3 regions of the Streptomyces sp. CA-278952 genome follow, and region 1 is predicted to be linked to each of the others. Evidence: predicted binding sites of a transcription regulator. Region 1 holds the regulator's gene; each other region holds the start of a gene.
What was found. Region 1 encodes HrcA, which represses chaperone genes, less so after heat shock. Its sites were predicted from a motif close to TTNGCACTCNGNNNNNCNGAGTGCNAA; they were not measured.
Positions count from the first base shown of each region.

Region 1 (7,690 bases):
CGTCATGGCGTCGGCCACCTCGGGGAAGCGCACCCGGCGGGACTGCTTGCCCGCTTCCCGTGCCGTGCTGCGCCACTTCGTCAGGGCCTTGGCTCCCCGGTCGCCCTTCCACTGGGTGATGCAGCGGGCCGCCTGCCAGGGCACGATCGCGTCGACGCCGGTCTCGGTCATCGTCTCGACCGCCAGCTCGCCCCGGTCGCCCTTGGGGAGCGCCTGGACGACGGTGATGCGCGGGGCGGGTGCGGGCTCCTCGTGGAGGGTGTCGAGGCCGGTGACCGTGAGCCGGTCCTTGCCCTCGGCGGCGCGCACGACGCCCTCCGCCCAGTGGCCGAGCCCGTCGGTGAGGACGACGTCCTCGCCGGGCTGGAGCCGCTTCACGGAGACGGCGTGCCGTCCCTCGGGTCCCTCCAGGACGAACTCCGGCCCGGTGGGCATCCGTTCGACGACGAAGACCGGTGCGGTCACCGGGGGCTCCTCATGCTCAGGGCCGACCGGGCGGCCTCCAGTTCGGCGGCGAGCAGCTCGATCAGCTCGCCCGCGGGCAGTTCCCGGGTCATCCGGTGGCCCTGTCCGGCCCACAGGGCCATGCCCTGGGCGTCCCCGGCCTTGGCGGCGGCCAGGCGCAGCCCGCTGGTGACGTAGTGGACCTGGGGGTAGGCGGCGGGGGCGTAGGGGCCGTGTTCGCGGACGAAGCGGTTGACCAGGCCGCGGGCGGGCCGGCCGGAGAAGGCGCGGGTCAGCTCGGTGCGGACGAACAGCGGGTTGGTCAGGGCCTGCTTGTGCAGCAGGTGCGCCCCGGATTCGGGGCAGGCCAGGAAGGCGGTGCCGAGCTGGGCGGCGTCCGCGCCCGCCGCGAGGACGGCGGCGATCTGCGCGCCGCGCATCAGGCCGCCGGTGGCGACGATCGGGATCTGCACGGTCTCGCGGACCTGGGTGATGAGGGAGAGCAGCCCGGTGCCGGTCTGGTCGAGCTGGGGGTCGTCGCGGTGGGTGGACTGGTGACCGCCCGCCTCGACGCCCTGGACGCAGATGGTGTCGGCGCCCGCCCACTGGGCGCTCTGGGCCTCCTCGGCGGAGGTGACCGTGACGACGGTGTGCGTCCCGGCCCTGGCGAAGGCGTCCAGGGTGTCGCGGGTGGGGCAGCCGAAGGTGAAGGAGACCACCGGAACGGGGTCCTCCAGCAGGATGGCGACCTTCGCCTCGTAGCCGTCGTCGCCGCTGCTGTCCGGGTCGCCGAGCGGGGTCTCGTACCAGGCGGCCTCACCGGCGAGCTGGTGGCGGTAGACCTCGACGGCGCTGGGGTCGGCGAGCGCGGGCTGCGGCATGAAGAGGTTGACGCCGAACGGCCCGCCCGTGAGCCGGCGCAGCTGTTTGATCTCGTTGTACATCCCGTCCGCCGTTTTGTACCCGGCGGCCAGGAATCCGAGCCCGCCGGCTTCGGCGACGGCCCCGGCGAGCTGCGGTCCGGACGCGCCGCCCGCCATAGGGGCCTGCACGATCGGATACCGGCAGAGATCGGTCAACTCGGAGGACATGACCGCATCGTGCCACGTCGTGTGCAACAGGGCCGAATCAGCCAGCCGACGCTGTGACCGGTTCCACCGCTACACGCCGCACCGCCCGCCGGTTCGGAACCGGCGGGCGGTGCGGTGAAAGGCGGAAAGCGGTTCAGCGGCCGTTGAACGCGTCCTTCAGCCGGGAGAAGAGCCCTTGCTGACCTGGCTGAAACTGGCCGAGGGGCCGCTCCTCGCCGCGCAGCTTGGACAGCTCCCGCAGCAGCCGCTCCTGTTCCGCGTCGAGCTTGGACGGGGTCATCACCTCGACGTGCACGATCAGGTCGCCCCGGCCGCCGCCGCGCAGGTGCGTGATGCCGCGCCCGTGCAGGGGCACGGACTGGCCGGACTGGGTGCCGGGCCTGATGTCGATGTCCTCCAGGCCGTCCAGGGTCTCCAGCGGACACTTGGTGCCGAGGGCCGCGGCCGTCATGGGGACGGTGACCGTGCAGTGCAGATCGTCGCCGCGCCGCTGGAACACGGCGTGCGGCAGCTCGTGGATCTCCACGTACAGATCGCCGGGCGGGCCGCCGCCGGGGCCGACCTCGCCCTCGCCGGCCAGCTGGATACGGGTGCCGTTGTCGACGCCCGCGGGGATCTTCACGGTCAGGGTGCGCCGCGAGCGGATGCGGCCGTCGCCGGCGCACTCCGGGCACGGGGTGGGCACGACCGTGCCGAAACCCTGGCACTGCGGGCAGGGCCGCGAGGTCATGACCTGGCCCAGGAAGGACCGGGTGACCTGCGAGACCTCGCCGCGGCCGCGACACATGTCACAGGTCTGGGCGGACGTGCCGGGGGCCGCGCCCTCGCCGCTGCAGGTGTTGCAGACGACGGCCGTGTCGACCTGGATGTCCTTGGTGGTGCCGAAGGCCGCCTCGTTGAGGTCGATCTCCAGCCGGATCATGGCGTCCTGGCCCCGCCGGGTCCGCGAACGGGGCCCGCGCTGTGCGGCGTTGCCGAAGAACGCGTCCATGATGTCGGAGAAGTTGCCGAAGCCGCCGGCTCCGAAACCGCCCGCGCCACCGCCGCCGCCACTGGCGGAGAGGGGGTCGCCGCCGAGGTCGTAGACCTGCTTCTTCTGCGGGTCCGAGAGCACCTCGTAAGCGGCGTTGATCTCCTTGAACCGCTCCTGGGTCTTCGGGTCCGGGTTGACATCCGGGTGCAGCTCGCGGGCGAGCCGACGGAATGCCTTCTTGATCTCGTCCTGAGATGCGTCGCGGCGCACGCCGAGTACGGCGTAGTAGTCCGTGGCCACTTACGACTCCGCCAGGATCTGTCCGACGTAACGTGCCACTGCGCGTACCGCTCCCATCGTTCCGGGGTAGTCCATGCGGGTCGGTCCGACCACGCCGAGTTTGGCGACTGCCTCGTCGCCCGAACCGTAGCCGACCGCGACGACGGACGTGGAGTTGAGCCCCTCGTGGGCGTTCTCGTGCCCGATCCGTACGGTCATGCCGGAGTCCGTGGCCTCACCGAGCAGCTTCAGCAGGACGACCTGTTCCTCCAGTGCTTCCAGCACCGGCCGGATCATCACCGGGAAGTCGTGTCCGAAGCGGGTGAGGTTGGAGGTGCCGCCGATCATCAGCCGCTCCTCCGTCTCCTCGACCAGTGTTTCGAGGAGGGTGGAAAGGACCGTGGAAACCGTTCCCCGGTCCTCGCTGTCGAAGGATTCCGGCAGCTCCTGCACCAGCTGCGGGACATCCGCGAAGCGGCGTCCGACGACCCGGCTGTTGAGCCGGGCCCGCAGATCCGCGAGCGATGCCTCGCCGAACGGCGCAGGGCAGTCGATCATACGCTGTTCGACCCGGCCGGTGTCCGTGATCAGGACGAGCATGAGCCGGGCGGGGGCGAGCGCCAGCAGTTCCACGTGCCGCACCGTCGAGCGGGTCAGCGAGGGGTACTGCACGACGGCGACCTGCCGGGTGAGCTGCGCGAGCAGCCGCACCGTCCGGCCGACCACGTCGTCGAGGTCGACCGCGCCGTCGAGGAAGTTCTGGATGGCCCGGCGCTCGGGCGAGGAGAGCGGCTTGACGCCCGCGAGCTTGTCGACGAAGAGGCGGTACCCCTTGTCGGTCGGGATGCGTCCCGCGCTCGTGTGCGGCTGGGCGATGAAGCCCTCGTCCTCCAGCACCGCCATGTCGTTGCGGACGGTGGCCGGGGAGACCCCCAGCCGGTGCCGCTCGGTCAGCGCCTTGGAGCCGACGGGCTCCTCGGTGCCGACATAGTCCTGGACGATGGCGCGCAGCACTTCGAGTCTGCGTTCGCTGAGCATCGCGCACACCTCCAGCTGTGTCTCTCGGTGTCTGACTGGCACTCGGTGCGTTCGAGTGCCAGCAATCCCCGCGGTCAGTGTACGGGGGTGAGGTGGGGCGGGGGCAAGGGCGACCGGCCATACCCCCACGAGACCGCGCAGGTCGTTGCCGCTAGCGTCGTGGTATGGACGTCGCTTGGGAAGACTTCGGTTGGGAGCGGTTGGGCAACGGTATCGGCAGACGGCGCCTCCCTGGCTGGGATGCCACCGCCGCGCTGGTCGCCGGGGAGACCGGCGTGTTGCTGTACGACACCGGCGCCACGCTGCGCGAGGGCGTCGAGCTGCGGCGGCAGGCCGAGGCGCTGCTCGGGCGGAGGGTGACACATATCGCACTGAGCCATCCGCACTTCGACCATGTGCTGGGCACCGCGGCGTTCGCCGGGGCCCAGGTGTACGGGGCGGTGGGCGTCGCTGCGCTGCTGCGCGGCGGGGCGGAGAGCCTGGGCGCCTCGGCGGTGCGCCACGGGGTGCCGGAGGGCGAGGCGGCCCGGTCGGTGGACACGCTGGTGGTCCCGCACCACGAGGTGTGCGGCGACTGGACGCTGGACCTGGGCGGCGGCCGTCAGGTGCTGCTGGCGAACGTGGGCCCCGGGCACAGCGGCCATGACCTCGCGGCGCTGGTGCCGGGCACGGGCGGTGAGCCTCCGGTGGTGTTCTGCGGTGATCTGGTCGAGGAGTCGGGCGAGCCGCAGGCGGGCCGGGACGCGATCACCTCGCGCTGGCCGGCCGCGCTGGAGAGGCTGCTGGCGCTGGGCGGCGAGGGCGCGCTGTACGTGCCGGGGCACGGGGCGGTGGTGGACGCGGCGTTCGTGCGGGCGCAGCGGGCGTCGCTGGCGGAGCGCTTCGAGGTGGATCTCGACGAGGGGTGAACCCCGGTGAGGACCCTGGAGCACATAGGAACGTTCCGGGGTGCTCCAGAGGCGTCACCGGGGCGCCCCGGCTGCCTCGGCCGGGTCTTCGACGTCCGTCGGCGGCTCGGGCGAATATCGTCGTGCCATGCGCAGCTACCAGCCGGACCTGACCCCGCCGTGGAAGCGGTCCGCCCCCGTGCCCGAGGTGCCCGCCGAGCCCGATCTGGTCGTGGAGGAGGTCTCCACCGGCTTCTGCGGGGCGGTGATCCGCTGCGAGAAGACGGCCCAGGGGCCGACGGTGACCCTGGAGGACCGCTTCGGCAAGCACCGGGTGTTCCCGATGGAGCCGCGCGGCTTCCTGCTGGAGGGCAAGGTCGTCACGCTGGTGCGCCCGGGCCCCGGCGGCCCGGCGCGTCCCACCCGTACGGCCTCCGGTTCGGTGGCGGTGCCCGGGGCTCGGGCCCGGGTGGCGCGGGCCGGGCGGATCTATGTGGAGGGCCGGCACGACGCGGAGCTGGTGGAGCGGGTGTGGGGTGACGACCTGCGCATCGAGGGCGTGGTCGTGGAGTACCTGGAGGGGGTGGACGACCTGCCGGCGATCGTCGGGGAGTTCGCGCCGGGGCCGGACGCCCGGCTGGGGGTGCTGGTGGACCATCTGGTGCCCGGCTCCAAGGAGTCCCGGATCGCCGAGCGGGTGACCGGGGACCATGTGCTGGTGGTGGGGCACCCGTACATCGACGTGTGGGAGGCGGTGAAGCCGTCCTCGGTCGGGATCGACGCGTGGCCGGTGGTGCCGAGGGGGCAGGACTGGAAGACGGGCGTGTGCCGGGCGCTGGGGTGGCCGGAGAACACGGGGGCGGCCTGGCAGCACATCCTGTCCAAGGTCCGCAGCTACAAGGACCTTGAGCCCCAACTGCTGGGCAGAGTAGAGGAATTGATCGACTTCGTCACCCTTCCGGACTGATGTCCGGGGGCTGGATCCGGTCTGTTGCGGGACTGTCGAAGAGGATCTCGTACCGATCCCTGTGAATCCCTGCGTCCCACACGCACCATCGGATAGTGAAGGGGAAGAACGAGCAGGCGGTTCACGGGCCGAAGGGCTCACGGGGGAAGGGCGGGGACCGATGGCGCGCGAGGTCTGGCGGGACAGTGCGGACAACGAGGCGGCCTCGGCCGTCTTCCACCTGATACAGCAGCTGATCGACCGGTACCGGGTCAACCGGCCGGTGATGCCGCTCGTGGTGGTCCAGGCGGCGGACGCCGGGGCCGGGCCGGAGATCGACGCGCGGGTGGAGCAGCTCGTGCATCAGGTGCACCGGGCCAACGAGCTGCGCCGGGTGCCGGTGCGGCTGCTGGACGGCGAGGGGGCGAACCCGTACGAGGCGGCGCTCGCCATGGTGCGCACGCTCTCCGAGAAGCCGTGGGAGACCCGCGAGAACACCCAGTACAAGACCTTCGCCTTTCCCCGCTCCCGGCTGCTCGGGGCGATCGAGCAGGCCACCGCGACGGTGGTCGCGCAGTCCGACGGGAACACCTCCGAGGTGCGCGAGGAACGGATCCTGGAGCAGCTGAGCCGGCTGCGCTGGCGGTCCGGCCGGCCGCGCGGGGCCACCCGGTGGGCGTCGCTGCGGCAGTCGGTGCGGCCCGAGACGTTCGTCGGCGCGCTCTTCATCGCCCTGCTCAGCGTGTTGCTCGGGGAGATCGACTGGCTGTTGACGGCCCTGGTGGCGGCCGTCGCGCTGATCGGGCTCGCCGTGGTGGGCCTGGCGAGCCGGGCCGCGCCGCCGCTGCTGTGGCTGCGCCGGGCCAGCCGGTGGTTCGCCACCACCTCGTCCCTGGCCGCTTCCAGCACCGGCTATCCGTCGGACGGCTGGTCGTGGCTGTCGCCGAGCGGTTCGTGGCGGGTGATCCGGGCGCGGGCGGCGGCGGTCGCGGAGCGGGTGGCGGACGCGGGGGCGGGCGACGAGTACGCGCGCCAGTTCCATCTGGAGCTGCGCGTGCAGGCGCTGCTGGAGGATCTGCGGCACAACTACCGCCCGCACTCCCTGGACTGGCGGCGCAGCAAGCGCACGGTCCCGCCGGTGGTGTTCCTGCCCCGGGCGACCCAGGACAACGGCGGCATCCTGCTGATCAACGCGATCAACAGCGTACGGTCGCGGCGCAGCGAGGTGGATCCGCTGCTGCTGCTCGCCTCGCTCCAGGCCCCCGAGATCATGCGGCACACGCCACCGCTGCCCCCGGAGCGGCCGGGTCCCGGCGCGCCGTCCGGTTCGTCCGGGGCGCGGGCCCGCTACGAGCGCTGGGTCGACGATCTGAGTCTGGGGCAGTCGCCGGGGGCGGCGGCGACCCTGGCGTGGGTGCTGCTGCTGCCGCTGTCCACCGAGAAGCTGACCCACGAGCACGCGCACGCGCAGCTCGTCACCCACCGGGTGCGGCGGACCTGGGCGTGGTGGGTGATGTCGCGGGCGAGCGTCGCCGTGCTCGTCGTGGGAAGTCTGCTGGGGGCGTTCCTGTGGGCCGGGCACTGGCGCGACACGTACTGCCACGGGCCGCTGACCGACCGCAACACGGACGCGATCTGGGCCGGGAAGGGGGACGACCGGGAGTGCGTGGGGGTGGCGACCGCCCCCGAGGTGTTCTTCGCGCGGGGCAACGACCTGGAGCTGAACGGGGCCGGAAAGGGCATCACCTTCGAGCGGATCGAGCAGGCGATCCGGGAGGAGAACGACGACATCGAGCCGGGCGACGCGTACGTGACGGTCGTGTACGCCGGTCCGCTCACCGCCACGGGCAAGGACCGGGAGGAGACCCGCAAGGGCCTGGAGGAGCTGACCGGCGTCTATCTCCAGCAGCGGGCGGTGAACAAGACCGTGCGCCGGTCGGTGAAGCTGCGGGTGCTGACCGCGAACGGCGGCGAGGACATGCTGCGGCAGCTCACCGCCGTGCGGAAGATCATCGACGTGGCCCGGCGGGAT
Region 1 covers NZ_CP112880.1:5,618,418-5,626,107, reverse strand. Annotated here, with positions in the region: gene N7925_RS25125 (16S rRNA (uracil(1498)-N(3))-methyltransferase) at 1-465, opposite strand, end outside; gene N7925_RS25120 (nitronate monooxygenase) at 462-1,535, opposite strand; gene dnaJ (molecular chaperone DnaJ) at 1,669-2,808, opposite strand; gene hrcA (heat-inducible transcriptional repressor HrcA) at 2,809-3,825, opposite strand; gene N7925_RS25105 (MBL fold metallo-hydrolase) at 3,990-4,733, shown strand; gene N7925_RS25100 (DUF3097 domain-containing protein) at 4,861-5,679, shown strand; gene N7925_RS25095 (ABC transporter substrate-binding protein) at 5,840-7,690, shown strand, end outside.

Region 2 (7,690 bases), 2.6 Mb from region 1:
CCGCGTCCCCGCTGCTCCGGCCCGGCCTGCTGAGGGGGCGGCCGGTGCTGACCGCGAACCTGTTCTGTCTGCTGCTGGCCTCGGCCCAGTTCGGCGCGTTCTACTTCGTCTCGCTCTACATGCAGCTGGTCCTCGGGTTCGGGCCGACCGCCGCCGGGGTCGCGTTCCTGCCGTTCTGCGGGGGCGTCGTCGCCGGGTCGATCCTCGCCACCCGAGCGGTCGCCGCGCTCGGCATCCGCCGACTGATGACGGTGGGCGCGACGCTGGCCGCGCTCGGTATGGCCTGGTTCGCGGCGACCGCCACGGTCGACGGCGGCTTCCTCGTCTCCATCCTCGGCCCGTCGCTGCTCTGCTCCTTCGGCATCGGGCTCTGTTTCGTGCCGCTCGGCACGGCCGCGACGACCGACGTGGCCACCGGCGAGACCGGCATGGCCTCCGGGCTGCTCAACAGCTCGCGGCAGGTCGGCGGCTCGCTCGGCCTCGCGGTCCTGGTCACCGTCGCCGCCCGGGTCACCGGCGGCTCCACCGGGCGCACCGAGCTGTCCTCGGGGTACGCGGCCGCGTTCTGGGCCGCCGCGGGACTTCTGGCGGCAGCCGCGCTGGCGGCGCACGTCCTGCTGCCGGCGGAGCGGCAGGCACTCGACGGGCCGACGGGCGCCGAGCGTGACCGGGGCGCCGAGCGGGAGGGCGACGCCGCGCGGGAAGCGGGCCCGGGGCGTGTCCGATGAGTTCGGGCGGCGGACCGGGTCTACCTTCCACGACGTCCGGACCCTCCGGCCCGGACGGGTGGACGGCCCGACGAGGAGAAGACCATGCAGAAGATCACCCCCTGTCTCTGGTACGACGGCAAGGCCAAGGAGGCGGCCGAGCACTACGTCGCGATCTTCGGCGGGGACTCCCGCATCCTGGACGTCACCCACTACGGCGAGTCCGCCCCGGGCGAGACGGGTTCCGTGCTCACCGTCGCCTTCCGGCTCGCGGGCCAGGACTACGTGGGGCTCAACGGAGGGCCGCAGTTCCCCTTCACCGAGGCGATCTCGCTCTCCGTGGACTGCGCCGACCAGGCCGAGGTGGACCGGTTCTGGGACGCGCTCTCCGAGGGCGGCGAAGAAGGCCAGTGCGGCTGGCTCAAGGACAAGTACGGGGTCTCCTGGCAGATCGTGCCGAACGAGCTGCCGCGCCTGCTGGCCGACCCGGACCCGGCGAAGGCGGACCGGGCCATGAAGGCGATGCTCGGCATGGGCAAGCTGGACATCCAGGCGCTGCGCGACGCCTGAACGGGCGCGGGGCCGCAGGAGCTTGGGCCGGTAGGCGGTCGCGGGAGCTCGGGCCGGTGGACGGCCGCCGGAGCTTGAGCCCGCACGCGGCCGCGACGGCCCGATGAGCCGCGCGCGCGGACCCCGTGGCCCGGTCGGTAGTGTTCCGCGCATGCCACGCCGTGCCATGCTCCCGCCGCCTCCGCCGCCTGCCGAGATCCGCTCCTGGCCCGACCGTGAGGCGCTGCTCGCCGACCGGGCGGTGGTCCTGGGCGAGCTGGTGAGGATGCACGTGGGGCCTGGGCGGCTCGGGCTGCTGGGGATGTGGGCGGGGCTCGTCGCGATCGGCTGGGCCCTTGTGGGCTCCGGCATCGTCCTGTTCGAGCAGGCCGTCGACCTGGCCGACTTCACCAGCGTCGTCGGCGGAATCGTCAGCCTGGTCATCGGCGTGACGGTGCTGATCCCGGCCGTCATCTTCTTCTGCCTCGGCGTCGCGCGGGACCGGAAGGTCCGTTCGCTGCTCGCCGCCTGGGGCGCGCTGGACCGGGACCCGGAGCGCGACCGGCGGCTGCGGATGCCCGGGACGAGCCTCGCCTGGCTGCTCCTGTCCTTCGTCCTGGGCGCGGTGGGGCTCGCCCTCTGTGTGCTCGGACCCGCGAGCGCGCGGCCCGGCCGGGAGACGTACGGGCTGGTCGCCCTGGTGATGGGCGTCGGCATGGTCGCCTGGCTGACCGCGCTGACCGGCGCGGTCACGGCCCTGGCGCACCGCCGCTGGGTGGTGGGCGTCCTGATGGGACCCGCCCGGCGGGTCAGCCCAGCGGATGCCCGATCAGCATCGTCGGAGCCCCCGCCACCCGGGTCAGGAACACCGTCGCCGCGTGCGGACCGCTCAGCTTCATCCGGCGACGCAGCGCCTCCGGCTCGACCGCCGAGCCGCGCTTCTTGACGGTCAGTACGCCGACCTCCCGCTCCCGCAGCAGCGCCTTCAGCTTCTTCATGTTGAACGGCAGCCGGTCGGTGATCTCGTACCCGGAGACGTACGGGGAGGAGTAGCGCGTGTCGCTCGTGACGTACGCGATCGTCTCGTCCACCAGCCGCCCGCCGCACCGCTCGACGATGTCGGCGACCAGATGCGCCCGGATCACCGCGCCGTCCGGCTCGTACAGATAGCGCCCGACCGGGCCCACGGGCGGGGCGGGCAGGGGGGCCGGGGCGGTCAGGGTCGCCCCGGAGGGCAGCAGGGTGGCCCGGAACGCGCCGGGCGCGAAGCCCTCCCCGTACCAGAGCACCGCCTCCTTCACATCGCCGCCGTCCGAGATCCACTCGGCCTCCGCCTCCGGGCCGATCGCCTCGTGCGGCACGCCCGGGGCGATCTTCAGCGCCGCCCTCGGGGCCTTCAGCGCGGCGGCCGCCGCCCAGGACAGCGGCGGTGAGTACGCCTCCGGATCGAAGATGCGGCCGCGTCCGCCGCGCCGGGCCGGGTCCACGAACACCGCGTCGTACGGGGCGGTGTCGATCTCCGTGACATCGGCGCACCGCACCTCGATCAGCCCCGCCAGGCCGAGCGCCTCCGCGTTGGCGCGGGCCACCTCGGCGGTCAACGGGTCGCGGTCCACGGCCAGGACGGAGATCCCGGCGCGGGCCAGGGCGAGGGCGTCGCCGCCGATGCCGCAGCACAGGTCGGCCACGCTCCGCACGCCGAGCCCGGCGAACCGGGCGGCGCGGTGGGCGGCGACCGAGGTGCGGGTGGCCTGCTCGACCCCGTTGGGCGTGAAGTACATCCGGTAGGCGTCCTCGGCCCCGAACTTGGCCACCGCCCGCTGCCGCAGCCGGGCCTGGCCCAGGGCCGCCGACACCAGCGACGCCGGGTACGTGCGGCGCAGCCGGGTCGCGGCGGCCAGCTCGTCGGCGGGGTCGTGGTCGCGCAGCCCGGCCAGCAGCTGCTCGCCCTCGGGGGTGCGCAGCGCCGCGAAGGCGGCGCGGGCGGGGTCGTCGTCCGGGGCGGAGGGGGTCGTTGCGTTCACCCGGTCCATTGTGGCCGCTGCGCCGGGTGTCGCCGCCCGCGCCGCTGGAGGTCGCTGTGGGCCGGCCGGGGGACGGCGCCGGTCCGCTCGCGGTGTCGGGGCGGGGGGCGGGCCGACGGCTGGCAGGATGCGGCGCCATGCAGCTAGTACGACAAAACGGTAAATCAGTCATGAAGCGTCACAGGTCGGGCGTCGTCGTGCTGGCGGCCCTGCTGGCCGCCGCCGTCGCCTCCGGGTGCGCGGCGGAGACGGGCGGCGGTGGCACGGGAGCTCCCGGCGGACCCGCGAAGCCCGCCGCCGGCCGGCCGGGCGAGGCCGCTCCGAAGGCCGGGCCCGCCCGTGCCCTGGACACCTACGCCGAGGCGCTCAGGAAGAAGCAGGCGGCGCGGGCCGTCGCCGCGAAGAAGTGGGGCCTGGCCAAGACTCCGCTCGCGGCTCCCGAGCCGCCGAAGGTGAAGCCGCGCATCACCACCCGCAAGGGCTTCGAGGTCCGGGACGACGCCGGGCTGCCGCCCGTCTTCACCACCGTTCCGACCAAGGAGAAGATCGTCTTCCTGACGATGGACGACGGGGCGGAGAAGGACCCCGAGCTGCTGCGGATGATGACCGAGCTGTCCATCCCGTACAGCGCGTTCCTCAGTGACTACGTCACCAACGACGACTACGGCTACTTCAAGAAGATGCAGCAGCGCGGGGTGACGATCAGCAACCACACGCTCAACCACCGCTATCTGCCCGGCCTCTCCGCCGGCGAGCAGAAGCGGGAGATCTGCGGCCAGCAGGAGAAGATCCTCAAGCACTACGGGAAGCGGCCCACCCTCTTCCGCCCGCCCTACGGCAACTACAACCGCGACACCCTCGTCGTCGCCAAGTCCTGCGGGATCACCGCCGTGCCCCTGTGGTCCTCCGAGGCCTTCCCCGACCACATGGAATGGCGCGAGTGGGACCGGGACCTGCACCCCGGCGACATCGTCCTCACCCACTTCCGGGGCGAGGAGGACTGGAAGGGCTCGATGCCCGACATGATCCGCCAGGTCATGAAGACCATCACCGACAAGGGGTACGCGGTGGCGAAACTGGAGGACTACGTCTGACCCGCACCCTTCCCCGCACCCGCCCCGCGCATGCGCGCTCAGCCCCCGCTGCGCGCGCATTCGTCGCTGTCACCCCCGCTGCGGCAGGGCGGGGAGTTCCAGGTCGGAGCGGGTTCCGGAGGATTCCGGGAGCTTTCTTCGACGACGGACGCCAGGACCACTACGCCCAGCGCCACCGCGACGACCGCCTGCGTCCCGCCGGCCCAGTGCCACCCGCCGCGCAGGAGTGCCACGGCGAGGCAGGCGACCACGAGAGCGAGGAGGCCGAAGGCGATGGCCGGGGTCCAGTCAGTGCCCGGGTCCGCGGGCGGAGGCGCGGACACCTTGCCCGTCGGCATGTCCTGCGACCGTGACCGCGCCAGCCCTCGCACCACCAGCCACAGCGCCAGCAGGGCTCCGGCGGCAGCCTCCGCGACCACCAGCAGCAGGCCCATCAGGGGATCAGCGCAGCCACCCGGAGCCGGCGACCGCGAAGCGGCTCTTCCGGCCGGTCTTCCCGGCAGGGGGCTCTCGGGGCGCGTCATCTCCGTACCGTCGTACGGAACGCGACGCTCCACCCCCACGTTGTCCGGAAGGTGACCCGACAGAGCCCCGATCGAGACGGCGCGAGGGTGGTGAATTGGCACTCCGCTTGACCGAGTGCTAACCGCGGTCATAGTCTCAGGTCTGGCACTCCCCCCTGGAGAGTGCCAGCACCACACTGTGCGACAGGACAGGTCCGGCACCCGCGACGACGGATCGGTCTGGTCGCCGCCCACAGACTGTTAAACCCCGTGAGATCTCCGAAGGGGGAGACCGGATCGTGTCGACCACCAGCTCCAAGGTTGCGATCAAGCCGCTCGAGGACCGCATTGTGGTCCAGCCGCTCGACGCCGAGCAGACCACGGCTTCCGGCCTGGTCATTCCGGACACCGCGAAGGAGAAGCCCCAGGAGGGCGTCGTCCTCGCGGTGGGCCCGGGCCGCTTCGAGAACGGCGAGCGGCTTCCGCTCGACGTCAAGACCGGCGACGTCGTCCTGTACAGCAAGTACGGCGGCACCGAGGTGAAGTACAACGGCGAGGAGTACCTCGTCCTCTCGGCCCGCGACGTTCTCGCGATCGTCGAGAAGTAATTCACCCACGTTTGCCTGTGTTCTGCGCCCCTGGTCCCCTGCGAAATAACTAGCCGGGCGGCGAGGGGCGCAGTTCATTTTGAGAGGGAACACAGCCCATGGCGAAGATTCTTAAGTTCGACGAGGACGCCCGTCGCGCCCTTGAGCGCGGCGTCAACAAGCTTGCCGACACGGTCAAGGTGACGATCGGCCCCAAGGGCCGCAACGTCGTCATCGACAAGAAGTTCGGCGCTCCGACCATCACCAACGACGGTGTCACCATCGCGCGTGAGGTCGAGCTCGACGACCCGTACGAGAACCTCGGCGCCCAGCTCGTCAAGGAGGTGGCGACCAAGACCAACGACGTAGCGGGTGACGGCACCACCACCGCGACCGTGCTGGCCCAGGCGCTCGTCCGCGAGGGCCTGCGCAACGTCGCCGCCGGCGCCTCCCCGGCCGCCCTGAAGAAGGGCATCGACGCTGCGGTCAAGGCCGTGTCCGAGGAGCTCCTCGCGACCGCCCGCCCGATCGACGACAAGTCCGACATCGCCGCCGTGGCCGCGCTCTCCGCGCAGGACACCCAGGTCGGCGACCTCATCGCGGACGCGATGGACAAGGTCGGCAAGGACGGTGTCATCACCGTCGAGGAGTCCAACACCTTCGGTCTGGACCTGGAGTTCACCGAGGGCATGGCCTTCGACAAGGGCTACCTGTCCCCGTACATGGTGTCCGACCAGGAGCGTATGGAGGCCGTCCTCGACGACCCGTACATCCTGATCCACCAGGGCAAGATCGGCTCCATCCAGGAGCTGCTGCCGCTCCTGGAGAAGGTCATCCAGGCCGGCGCCTCCAAGCCGCTCCTGATCATCGCCGAGGACGTCGAGGGCGAGGCGCTCTCCACCCTTGTCGTCAACAAGATCCGTGGCACCTTCAACGCCGTCGCGGTGAAGGCCCCGGGCTTCGGCGACCGCCGCAAGGCCATGCTCGGTGACATCGCCACCCTCACCGGTGCGACCGTCATCGCCGAGGAGGTCGGCCTCAAGCTCGACGGCGCCGGTCTCGACGTGCTGGGCACCGCCCGCCGCGTCACCGTCTCCAAGGACGACACGACCATCGTCGACGGCGGGGGCAACTCCGACGACGTCAAGGGCCGCGTCAACCAGATCAAGGCCGAGATCGAGTCCACGGACTCCGACTGGGACCGCGAGAAGCTCCAGGAGCGCCTCGCGAAGCTGGCCGGCGGCGTGTGCGTCATCCGTGTCGGCGCCGCCACCGAGGTGGAGCTCAAGGAGAAGAAGCACCGCCTCGAGGACGCCATCTCGGCGACCCGCGCCGCCGTCGAGGAGGGCATCGTCTCCGGCGGTGGCTCCGCCCTCGTCCACGCGGTGAAGGTCCTGGAGGGCAACCTCGGCAAGACCGGCGACGAGGCCACCGGTGTCGCGGTCGTCCGCCGCGCCGCCGTCGAGCCGCTGCGCTGGATCGCCGAGAACGCCGGCCTGGAGGGTTACGTCATCACCTCCAAGGTCTCCGAGCTCGACAAGGGCCAGGGCTTCAACGCCGCCACCGGCGAGTACGGCGACCTGGTCAAGGCCGGCGTCATCGACCCGGTCAAGGTCACCCGCTCCGCCCTGGAGAACGCCGCGTCCATCGCGTCGCTGCTGCTCACGACCGAGACCCTGGTCGTCGAGAAGCCGGCCGAGGACGAGGGCGACGCCGGTCACGGCGGCCACGGCCACTCCCACTAGTACGGCCCGCACCGCTCGGTACGCCGTTCGGTAGGCCTGAGGCCCGGCACCCCTTGGGTTCTAACGGTCCTCGCAACACCCACGATCTGTGGGAGTTGCGAGGACCGTGGTCGTTGAGCGGGTTGATCTTGCGGGGTTGAAGGAGCAGAGGGCCCATCCACTGCTACTGCCCGCCCAGCGGGCTGCCACATCCGGGCATGGTCCGAGCAGGTCCCCTCTGCGGTGAACCCCTCAGCCGGAGGCGGTCGCCGCGGACCGCGACGGGCCCAGCAACCGTCGCGCCCGGTGTGAGCCGGGCGCGTACCGATCGACGGCGGCGCACCCCGCACCACGCACCCCGCACCGCCTACTACCGCGCACGCCCCGCGCACCACGCCCCGTGCACCGCTTACCGCCTACTGCGGACCGTACTTGCGCCCCGTCCGCGACGTGACCCCGCCGAGCAGCCCCCGCGGGGCGACCTTCACCAGCCCCATCAGCG
Region 2 covers NZ_CP112880.1:3,006,216-3,013,905, reverse strand. Annotated here, with positions in the region: gene N7925_RS13110 (MFS transporter) at 1-728, shown strand, start outside; gene N7925_RS13105 (VOC family protein) at 813-1,277, shown strand; gene N7925_RS13100 (THUMP-like domain-containing protein) at 2,066-3,289, opposite strand; gene N7925_RS13095 (polysaccharide deacetylase family protein) at 3,451-4,374, shown strand; gene N7925_RS13090 (DUF6234 family protein) at 4,413-4,808, opposite strand; gene groES (co-chaperone GroES) at 5,177-5,485, shown strand; gene groL (chaperonin GroEL) at 5,584-7,209, shown strand; gene N7925_RS13075 (SDR family NAD(P)-dependent oxidoreductase) at 7,605-7,690, opposite strand, start outside.
Region 2: the regulator HrcA is predicted to act here: its motif matches at 4,994-5,020, upstream of groES (co-chaperone GroES).

Region 3 (7,690 bases), 2.1 Mb from region 1:
TCCAGGGGCGCGCCGGTCAGGCGGGCCAGGACGGCGGGGCGGTCGGAGGCGATGGTTCCGGCCTCGGGGTGCCGGGCGTGGTAGATCCGGCGCAGCCCGGAGGCGGTGCCCCGGATCCAGGTCTCGCCGGAGAGCCGGGCGATCACGTGGTGGAGGCCGGGCAGCCGGGCGAGGCGGCGTTCCAGGCCGGCCCGGTCGCGGGCGCCCTCCAGAAGGCCGGCGAGCACGGCCTCGGGGACCCGGCCCGGGCCGATGAGCACGAGGGCGTCGTCGCCCCGGCGGAGGTGGCTCACCTCGCGGACCAGCGGGCGGGCGATGACCCAGGGCCGTCCCGAAGCGTGGGCGACGACCGGCGTCCCGCCCGTACCGGGGCGAAGGCGCGCACTCAGGGAGAGGCCCGCGCCCGCAGGGAGGCCCGTGCCCGGGGAAAGGCCTGTGCCCGGGGGGAGTTGCCCGGCCACCGCCGCTCCCGCCGCACTGTCCGGCAGGACGACGAAGTAGTCACGCGGGTGGCCGGGCATGTTCACCTTCCGGAAGTTCTCATACGGCGCGCAGGAAACCGGGGGCCGGATCAGCTGATGCGACGGACCCAGTACTCCTTGTACGAGCCGTAGAAGTAACCGGCGGTCTTCTTCGAGAAGTCGCCCTGCTTGAACAGCGACGGCTTCACGTAAGCCTTCTTCTGCGGCTTCATGACACCTTCCCTTCTGTGCGGTTGACGACCGTTATGCCCAGTGAGTTCTGCATGACGGACGTTCTTCATGCGACTGGTGTTCACCACGTGAACACCAGAGCCATCATGTCCCGCAGCCCAACCGGTACGCATGATTCCGACTTACCGTCCGAAGTTGGCTGGATAGCGCGAGCGGCGAGGTCCGGGGCGGTCCGCTCCGGGCCGTCTCCACCGGGGCCGGGAACGCCGGTCGGCCGCCGTGTGCAGTCGCACACCGCCGGGTCGCAGACGCGAGGTGGACTGGACCACTGACCGGCTGCGGGCGCCCGACCGGGCGGTGAGCTGCCAGGAGGGGGAGCGGCCCACCGGGGCAGCGGGGAACCAGCCGGAACGGGTCTCCGGGCGGCTCCGCGTCCGCCCTGCCTCCGGGGGCGCGGGCGCACCACCGTGATCGGCACGACCGCGCTGACGCGTGCTGCCTCACCGGGAAGGGCGCGGCAAGTAGCCATTCGGCCACGTGCCCGCACGCGGGGCGGCCGGCGTCGGCGCGCGTCGGGGGACGTCGGGGAACGTCGGGGAACGTCGGGGAACGTCGGCGCGCGTCGGGGAACGCCACAGGGGCGGCACCTCCGTGAAGGAGATACCGCCCCTGTGGGACGTACGGCGAACTTCGATCAGCCGGAGGGCTTCCGGGCGGGCCCGGGACTCCGCGGCGGATCAGAAGTCCATGTCACCGCCCGGCATGCCGCCCGGAGCGGCCGCGCCGGCCTTCTCGGGCTTGTCGGCGATGACGGCCTCGGTGGTGAGGAAGAGCGCGGCGATGGACGCGGCGTTCTGCAGAGCGGAGCGCGTGACCTTCGCCGGGTCGATGATGCCCTCGGCGATCATGTCGACGTACTCACCGGTCGCGGCGTTGAGGCCGTGACCGATCGGCAGGTTGCGGACCTTCTCCACGACGACGCCACCCTCGAGACCACCGTTGACGGCGATCTGCTTGAGCGGGGCCTCCAGCGCGAGCTTCACGGCGTTGGCGCCGGTCGCCTCGTCGCCCGTGAGGTCGAGCTTCTCGAAGACGGCCGAGGCCTGGAGCAGAGCCACGCCACCACCGGCGACGATGCCCTCCTCGACGGCGGCCTTGGCGTTGCGCACCGCGTCCTCGATGCGGTGCTTGCGCTCCTTGAGCTCCACCTCGGTGGCGGCGCCGGCCTTGATGACGGCCACGCCGCCGGCCAGCTTCGCCAGACGCTCCTGGAGCTTCTCGCGGTCGTAGTCCGAGTCGGAGTTCTCGATCTCGGCGCGGATCTGCTTGACGCGACCCTGAACCTGGTCGCTGTCACCGGCGCCGTCGACGATCGTGGTCTCGTCCTTGGTGATGACGACCTTGCGGGCACGGCCGAGCAGGTCCAGGCCGGCGTTCTCCAGCTTGAGACCGACCTCCTCGGAGATCACGGTGCCACCGGTGAGGATGGCGATGTCCGCGAGCATGGCCTTGCGGCGGTCGCCGAAGCCCGGGGCCTTGACGGCGACGGACTTGAACGTGCCCTTGATCTTGTTGACGACCAGGGTGGAGAGCGCCTCGCCCTCGACGTCCTCGGCGATGATCAGCAGGGGCTTGCCCGACTGCATGACCTTCTCCAGCAGCGGGATCAGGTCCTTGACGCTGGCGATCTTCGAGTTGACGATCAGGATGTACGGGTCGTCGAGCGACGCCTCCATACGCTCCATGTCGGTCGCGAAGTACGCCGAGATGTAGCCCTTGTCGAAGCGCATACCCTCGGTGAGCTCGAGCTCCAGACCGAAGGTCTGGGACTCCTCGACGGTGATGACGCCTTCCTTGCCGACCTTGTCCATCGCCTCGGCGATCTTGGCGCCGATCTCGGTGTCGGCGGCGGAGATGGAGGCGGTCGAAGCGATCTGCTCCTTGGTCTCCACGTCCTTGGCCTGCTCCAGCAGAGCGGCGGAGACGGCCTCGACGGCCTTCTCGATGCCCCGCTTGAGGGCCATCGGGTTGGCGCCTGCGGCGACGTTGCGCAGGCCCTCGCGGACGAGAGCCTGAGCCAGAACGGTGGCGGTGGTCGTACCGTCGCCGGCGACGTCGTCCGTCTTCTTGGCGACCTCCTTGACCAGCTCCGCACCGATCTTCTCGTACGGGTCCTCGAGCTCGATCTCCTTGGCGATGGAAACACCATCGTTGGTGATCGTGGGCGCGCCCCACTTCTTCTCGAGGACGACGTTACGGCCCTTGGGGCCGAGGGTGACCTTGACGGCGTCGGCGAGCTGGTTCATCCCGCGCTCGAGACCGCGCCGTGCCTCCTCGTCGAACGCGATGATCTTGGCCATGTGAAGTGGTCCTCCCGGACAGGGGTGGATTCTCCGGACCGAGAGGCGCCCGCGACGGACGGCCTGCCTGCGTGGTGGTTCCTTGCCCCACCGCGCCTGCGGGCCTCACCGGCCCGGTCCAAGTTTCTGTCACTCTCACCTGGAGAGTGCTAACGCCAATGATTAGCACTCGACCCCTGCGAGTGCAAGCGTCCCTCTCCGGATGTGGACAGCGGCGCGCCTCGGAGGCGGACAGGGGCGCGCCTCGGACGGGGACGGGGGCGCGCCTCGGATGGGGACGGCGGGGACGGCAGTACGCCTTGGACGGGGACGGCAGCGCGCATCGGATGGGGACGGCTGCACGCTCCTCCCGGTCGCAGGGCCGCCGGGACGCACGAAGGGCCCGGTCCCCTGATCCGGGGGCCGGGCCCTGCGTGCGTGAGTAGTGTCGTCGGACGACCGCGCCGAGCTCAGCCGACGGCGAGCTTGACCATGTCGGCCTGGGGCCCCTTCTGGCCCTGCGAGATCTCGAATTCAACTCGCTGACCCTCTTCGAGGGTGCGGTACCCGTCCATCTGGATCGCGCTGTAGTGGACGAAAACATCCGCACCACCGTCGACCGCGATGAAGCCGTACCCCTTCTCCGCGTTGAACCACTTGACGGTGCCCTGAGCCATGCCTAACTCCCCTATTACTGGCCCTTGCACGGGACCGCACTTCGCGGACCCGGGTCGGAACTCACCCCCCGACAGGAGAGGGTGGGCGGCGCCGCAGCGCGTCGACCGCGGCCGAATGTATCCGCCCAACTGCCCTCTGCAACAGGTCAATCGGACGAGAATTCCGGGCACGGAAGAACACGCGAATATGCGGGTTTGCTGAGATTTGCGGGCAAGTCGGGCCAGACAAAGGGCACTTATGCCGCAAGAGGTTCACGTACTTTGGCTGCTTCTTATCGGGGCCGGGCGCATTCACATATGCGGGCGGCACGAGCAGCGGACGGGGCTTCCCCAACTGTACCGTGCTCAACCATGCAGAATTGCCCCCTCCGCTTGTCTCGCGGAGGGGGCAACTGTGGTCACTCAGAGGTGCGGTGGGCCGCCGCGCAGCGGCCCTTGACGGTTCAGCAGCCGCCGGCGACCGCGGGGATGATCGAGACGCCCGCGCCGTCGGGCGTGGCCGCGTCCAGGCCGCCCTCGAAGCGCACGTCGTCGTCGTTGACGTACACGTTCACGAAGCGGCGCAGCTTGCCCTGGTCGTCCAGGACGCGGGCCGCGATGCCCGGGTGGTCCTTCTCCAGGGACTCGATGACCTCGGAGAGCTTGGCGCCCTCCGCCGGGACCTCGGCCTGGCCGCCCGTGTACGTACGGAGGATGGTGGGGATACGGACCTTGACGCTCATGGTGGGTGCCTTCCTGAAGTCTCGGGTGATCAGCCGGCGGCGAGGCCCGCGGCGCGGAACGCGTCCAGGCTCGGCTTGATGGTCGCCGTGGCCTGCGAGGTCGCGGAGACCGCGTCCAGCGTCTTGAGGCCGTCGCCGGTGTTCAGGACGACGGTGGTGAGCGCCGGGTCGATGACGCCCGCCTCGATGAGCTTCTTCGTCACGCCGAGCGTCACGCCGCCCGCCGTCTCGCCGAAGATGCCCTCGGTGCGCGCCAGCAGCTTGATCGCGTCGACGACCTGCTCGTCGGTCACGTCCTCCACCGCGCCGCCGGTGCGGCGGGCGATGTCCAGGACGTACGGGCCGTCCGCCGGGTTGCCGATGGCCAGCGACTTGGCGATGGTGTTCGGCTTCTGGGGCCGTACGACGTCGTGACCGGCCTTGAAGGCGGCGGAGACCGGGGAGCAGCCCTCGGCCTGGGCGCCGAAGATCTTGTACGGCCGGTCCTCGACGAGGCCGAGCTTGATCAGCTCCTGGAACCCCTTGTCGATCTTGGTGAGCTGGGAGCCGGACGCGATCGGGATGACGATCTGGTCGGGCAGCCGCCAGCCGAGCTGCTCGCAGATCTCGTACGCCAGCGTCTTGGAGCCCTCGCCGTAGTACGGGCGCAGGTTGACGTTGACGAAGCCCCAGCCCTCGCCGAGCGGATCGCCGATGAGCTCGGAGCAGAAGCGGTTGACGTCGTCGTAGTTGCCCTCGATGCCGACCAGTTCACCGCCGTACACCGCGGCCATGACGACCTTGCCCTGCTCCAGGTCGTGCGGGATGAACACGCAGGAGCGCAGTCCGGCCCGGGCGGCGGCGGCGCCGACGGCTCCGGCCAGGTTGCCCGTGGAGGAGCAGGAGAGGGTGGTGAAGCCGAAGGCGCGGGCGGCCTCCACGGCGATGGCGACGACGCGGTCCTTGAAGGAGTGCGTCGGGTTGCCGGAGTCGTCCTTCACGTACAGGCCGCCGGTGACGCCCAGCTCACGGGCGAGGTTGTCGGCCTTGACGAGCTTGGTGAAGCCGGGGTTGATGTTGGGCTTCTCCGCGACGTCCGCGGGCACCGGCAGCAGCGGGGCGTAGCGCCAGATGTTGTTCGGGCCGGCCTCGATGCGCTTCCGCAGCTCCTCCGGGGAGCCGGTGGGCAGCTCGTAGGCCACTTCCAGCGGCCCGAAACAGGACGCACAGGCGAAAAGGGGGCCGAGCTCGAAACGCTCGCCGCACTCGCGGCAGGAAAGCGCCGCGGCGGGGCCGAGATCGGCGGCCGGGGCGGAAGAAGCGGTGCTACCTGCAACGGTCTGAACAGCCATGATGGCGGAGGTCCCTTTCTCCTCATCTTCCCTGCGACGCATTTCGCCGCAAGACGGAATTGGCACCTTCCCCACCGTGACCTCGCGGTCGGCAGGAGGGTTGCCGGGACTTCAACGGGCCGTTCCCTCAGTCCCTCTGGATGAGCTCTTATGGCGCTGGATCTTCGATCCAGGCGTTTATGTGCGCTCCGACCCCGACATGCGACGGCCATCCGCGTTGTTCAAGACTGTAACCGAAGCACCGGACCGTTGAGATAGTCGTCCGAACCGCGAGATGGATCACACACAGGGAGTGCCGACCGTGCTCGAAGAGGTGGAACGCTGGCTGACCAGGCGTTCCTGGTCGTCCGGCGACCGCCCGCTGAACCGGCTCACCGACGCCCGGGACACCGATCCGCACCGCACGTCCGTGAGCGTGGTGCTGCCCGCGCTGAACGAGGAGGCCACGGTCGGCGCGATCGTGGCGACGATCCGCCGGGAGCTGATGGAGAAGGTCCGGCTCGTCGACGAACTCGTGGTGATCGACTCCGGCTCCACCGACGCCACCGCCGCCGTGGCCCGGGCGGCGGGTGCCCGGGTGGTCCACCGGGACGCGATCCTGCCCCGGATCCCGGCCCTGCCCGGGAAGGGCGAGGTGCTGTGGCGGTCACTCCTGGTGACCAGCGGCGAGATCGTGTGCTTCATCGACGCCGACCTCAGGGACTTCTCCGCGGACTTCGTCTCGGGCACGGTCGGACCCCTGCTCACCGACCCGTCCGTCCAGTTCGTCAAGGCGATGTACGACCGCCCGCTCGGTGACAGGGCAGGTCAGGGCGGTCGGGTCACCGAGCTGGTGGCACGCCCGCTGCTCAATCTGCACTGGCCCCAGCTGGCCGGGTTCGTACAGCCGCTGGGCGGTGAGTACGCGGTGCGGCGGTCCCTGCTGGAGCGGCTGCCGTTCCCGGTCGGTTACGGAGTGGAGCTGGGCCTGCTGGTGGACGCGCTGCACACGGTGGGCCTGGACGCGCTGGGCCAGGTCGACGTCGGCGTGCGCGTCCACCGCCACCAGGACGGGCAGGCGCTGGGCCGGATGGCGGCGGCGATCTACCGCACGGCGCAGCTGCGGCTCTCCCGGGGCCATCTGGTGCGGCCCGCGCTGACCCAGTTCGAGCGCGGCGAGGACGGCTTCGTGCCCCGCACCCATGCGGTGGACACGGAGGAGCGCCCGCCGATGCGGGAGATCGCGGAGTACGCGGAGCGCCACGCGGCGTGAGGCGGTGGGCCGCATGACGCCCTGAGGCGTTTGGGGGCTTCCCGAACGGGCTAGGTTCCGCTACATGGTCTCCGAGCACGCCGAACACGCACCCGCACCCGAACCCGGATCCGCGGCCGCCTCCACGGCCCAGGTCCTCGTCGCGTCCAACCGCGGCCCCGTCTCGTACACCCTCGGCGAGGACGGGACGCTCGACGCCAAGCGCGGCGGCGGCGGGCTCGTCTCCGGGCTGAGCGCCGTCGACGACAAGCTGTGGGTCTGCGCGGCCCTCGGCGACGGGGACCGCGAGGCGGTGCGGCGCGGGGTCGGCGAGGCGGGCGTGCGGATGCTCGACATCGACGCCGAGGTGCACGCCGACGCGTACAACGGCATCGCCAACTCGGTGCTGTGGTTCGTCCACCACCTGCTCTACCAGACGCCCGTGGAGCCGGTCTTCGACGCGGAGTTCCGCCGCCAGTGGGCCTCCTACGAGACGTACAACCGGGCCTTCGCCGAGGCGCTCGCCGAGGAGGCGGGCCCCGGGGCGTCGGTCCTCGTCCAGGACTACCACCTGGCCCTGGTCCCCGGCATGCTCCGTGAGCTGCGCCCGGACCTCAGGATCGGCCACTTCTCGCACACCCCGTGGGCGCCCGTCGACTACTACCGGCTGCTGCCCGACGACATCGCGGAGCAGTTGCTGCGTGGCATCCTCGGCGCGGACCGGGCCGCGTTCCTGA
Region 3 covers NZ_CP112880.1:3,500,171-3,507,860, forward strand. Annotated here, with positions in the region: gene N7925_RS15600 (asparagine synthase-related protein) at 1-521, opposite strand, end outside; gene N7925_RS15605 (keywimysin-related RiPP) at 572-694, opposite strand; gene groL (chaperonin GroEL) at 1,391-3,013, opposite strand; gene N7925_RS15615 (cold-shock protein) at 3,463-3,669, opposite strand; gene N7925_RS15620 (MoaD/ThiS family protein) at 4,113-4,391, opposite strand; gene thrC (threonine synthase) at 4,421-5,722, opposite strand; SAM riboswitch class I at 5,742-5,869, opposite strand; gene N7925_RS15630 (glucosyl-3-phosphoglycerate synthase) at 6,024-6,974, shown strand; gene N7925_RS15635 (alpha,alpha-trehalose-phosphate synthase (UDP-forming)) at 7,039-7,690, shown strand, end outside.
Region 3: the regulator HrcA is predicted to act here: its motif matches at 3,176-3,202, upstream of groL (chaperonin GroEL).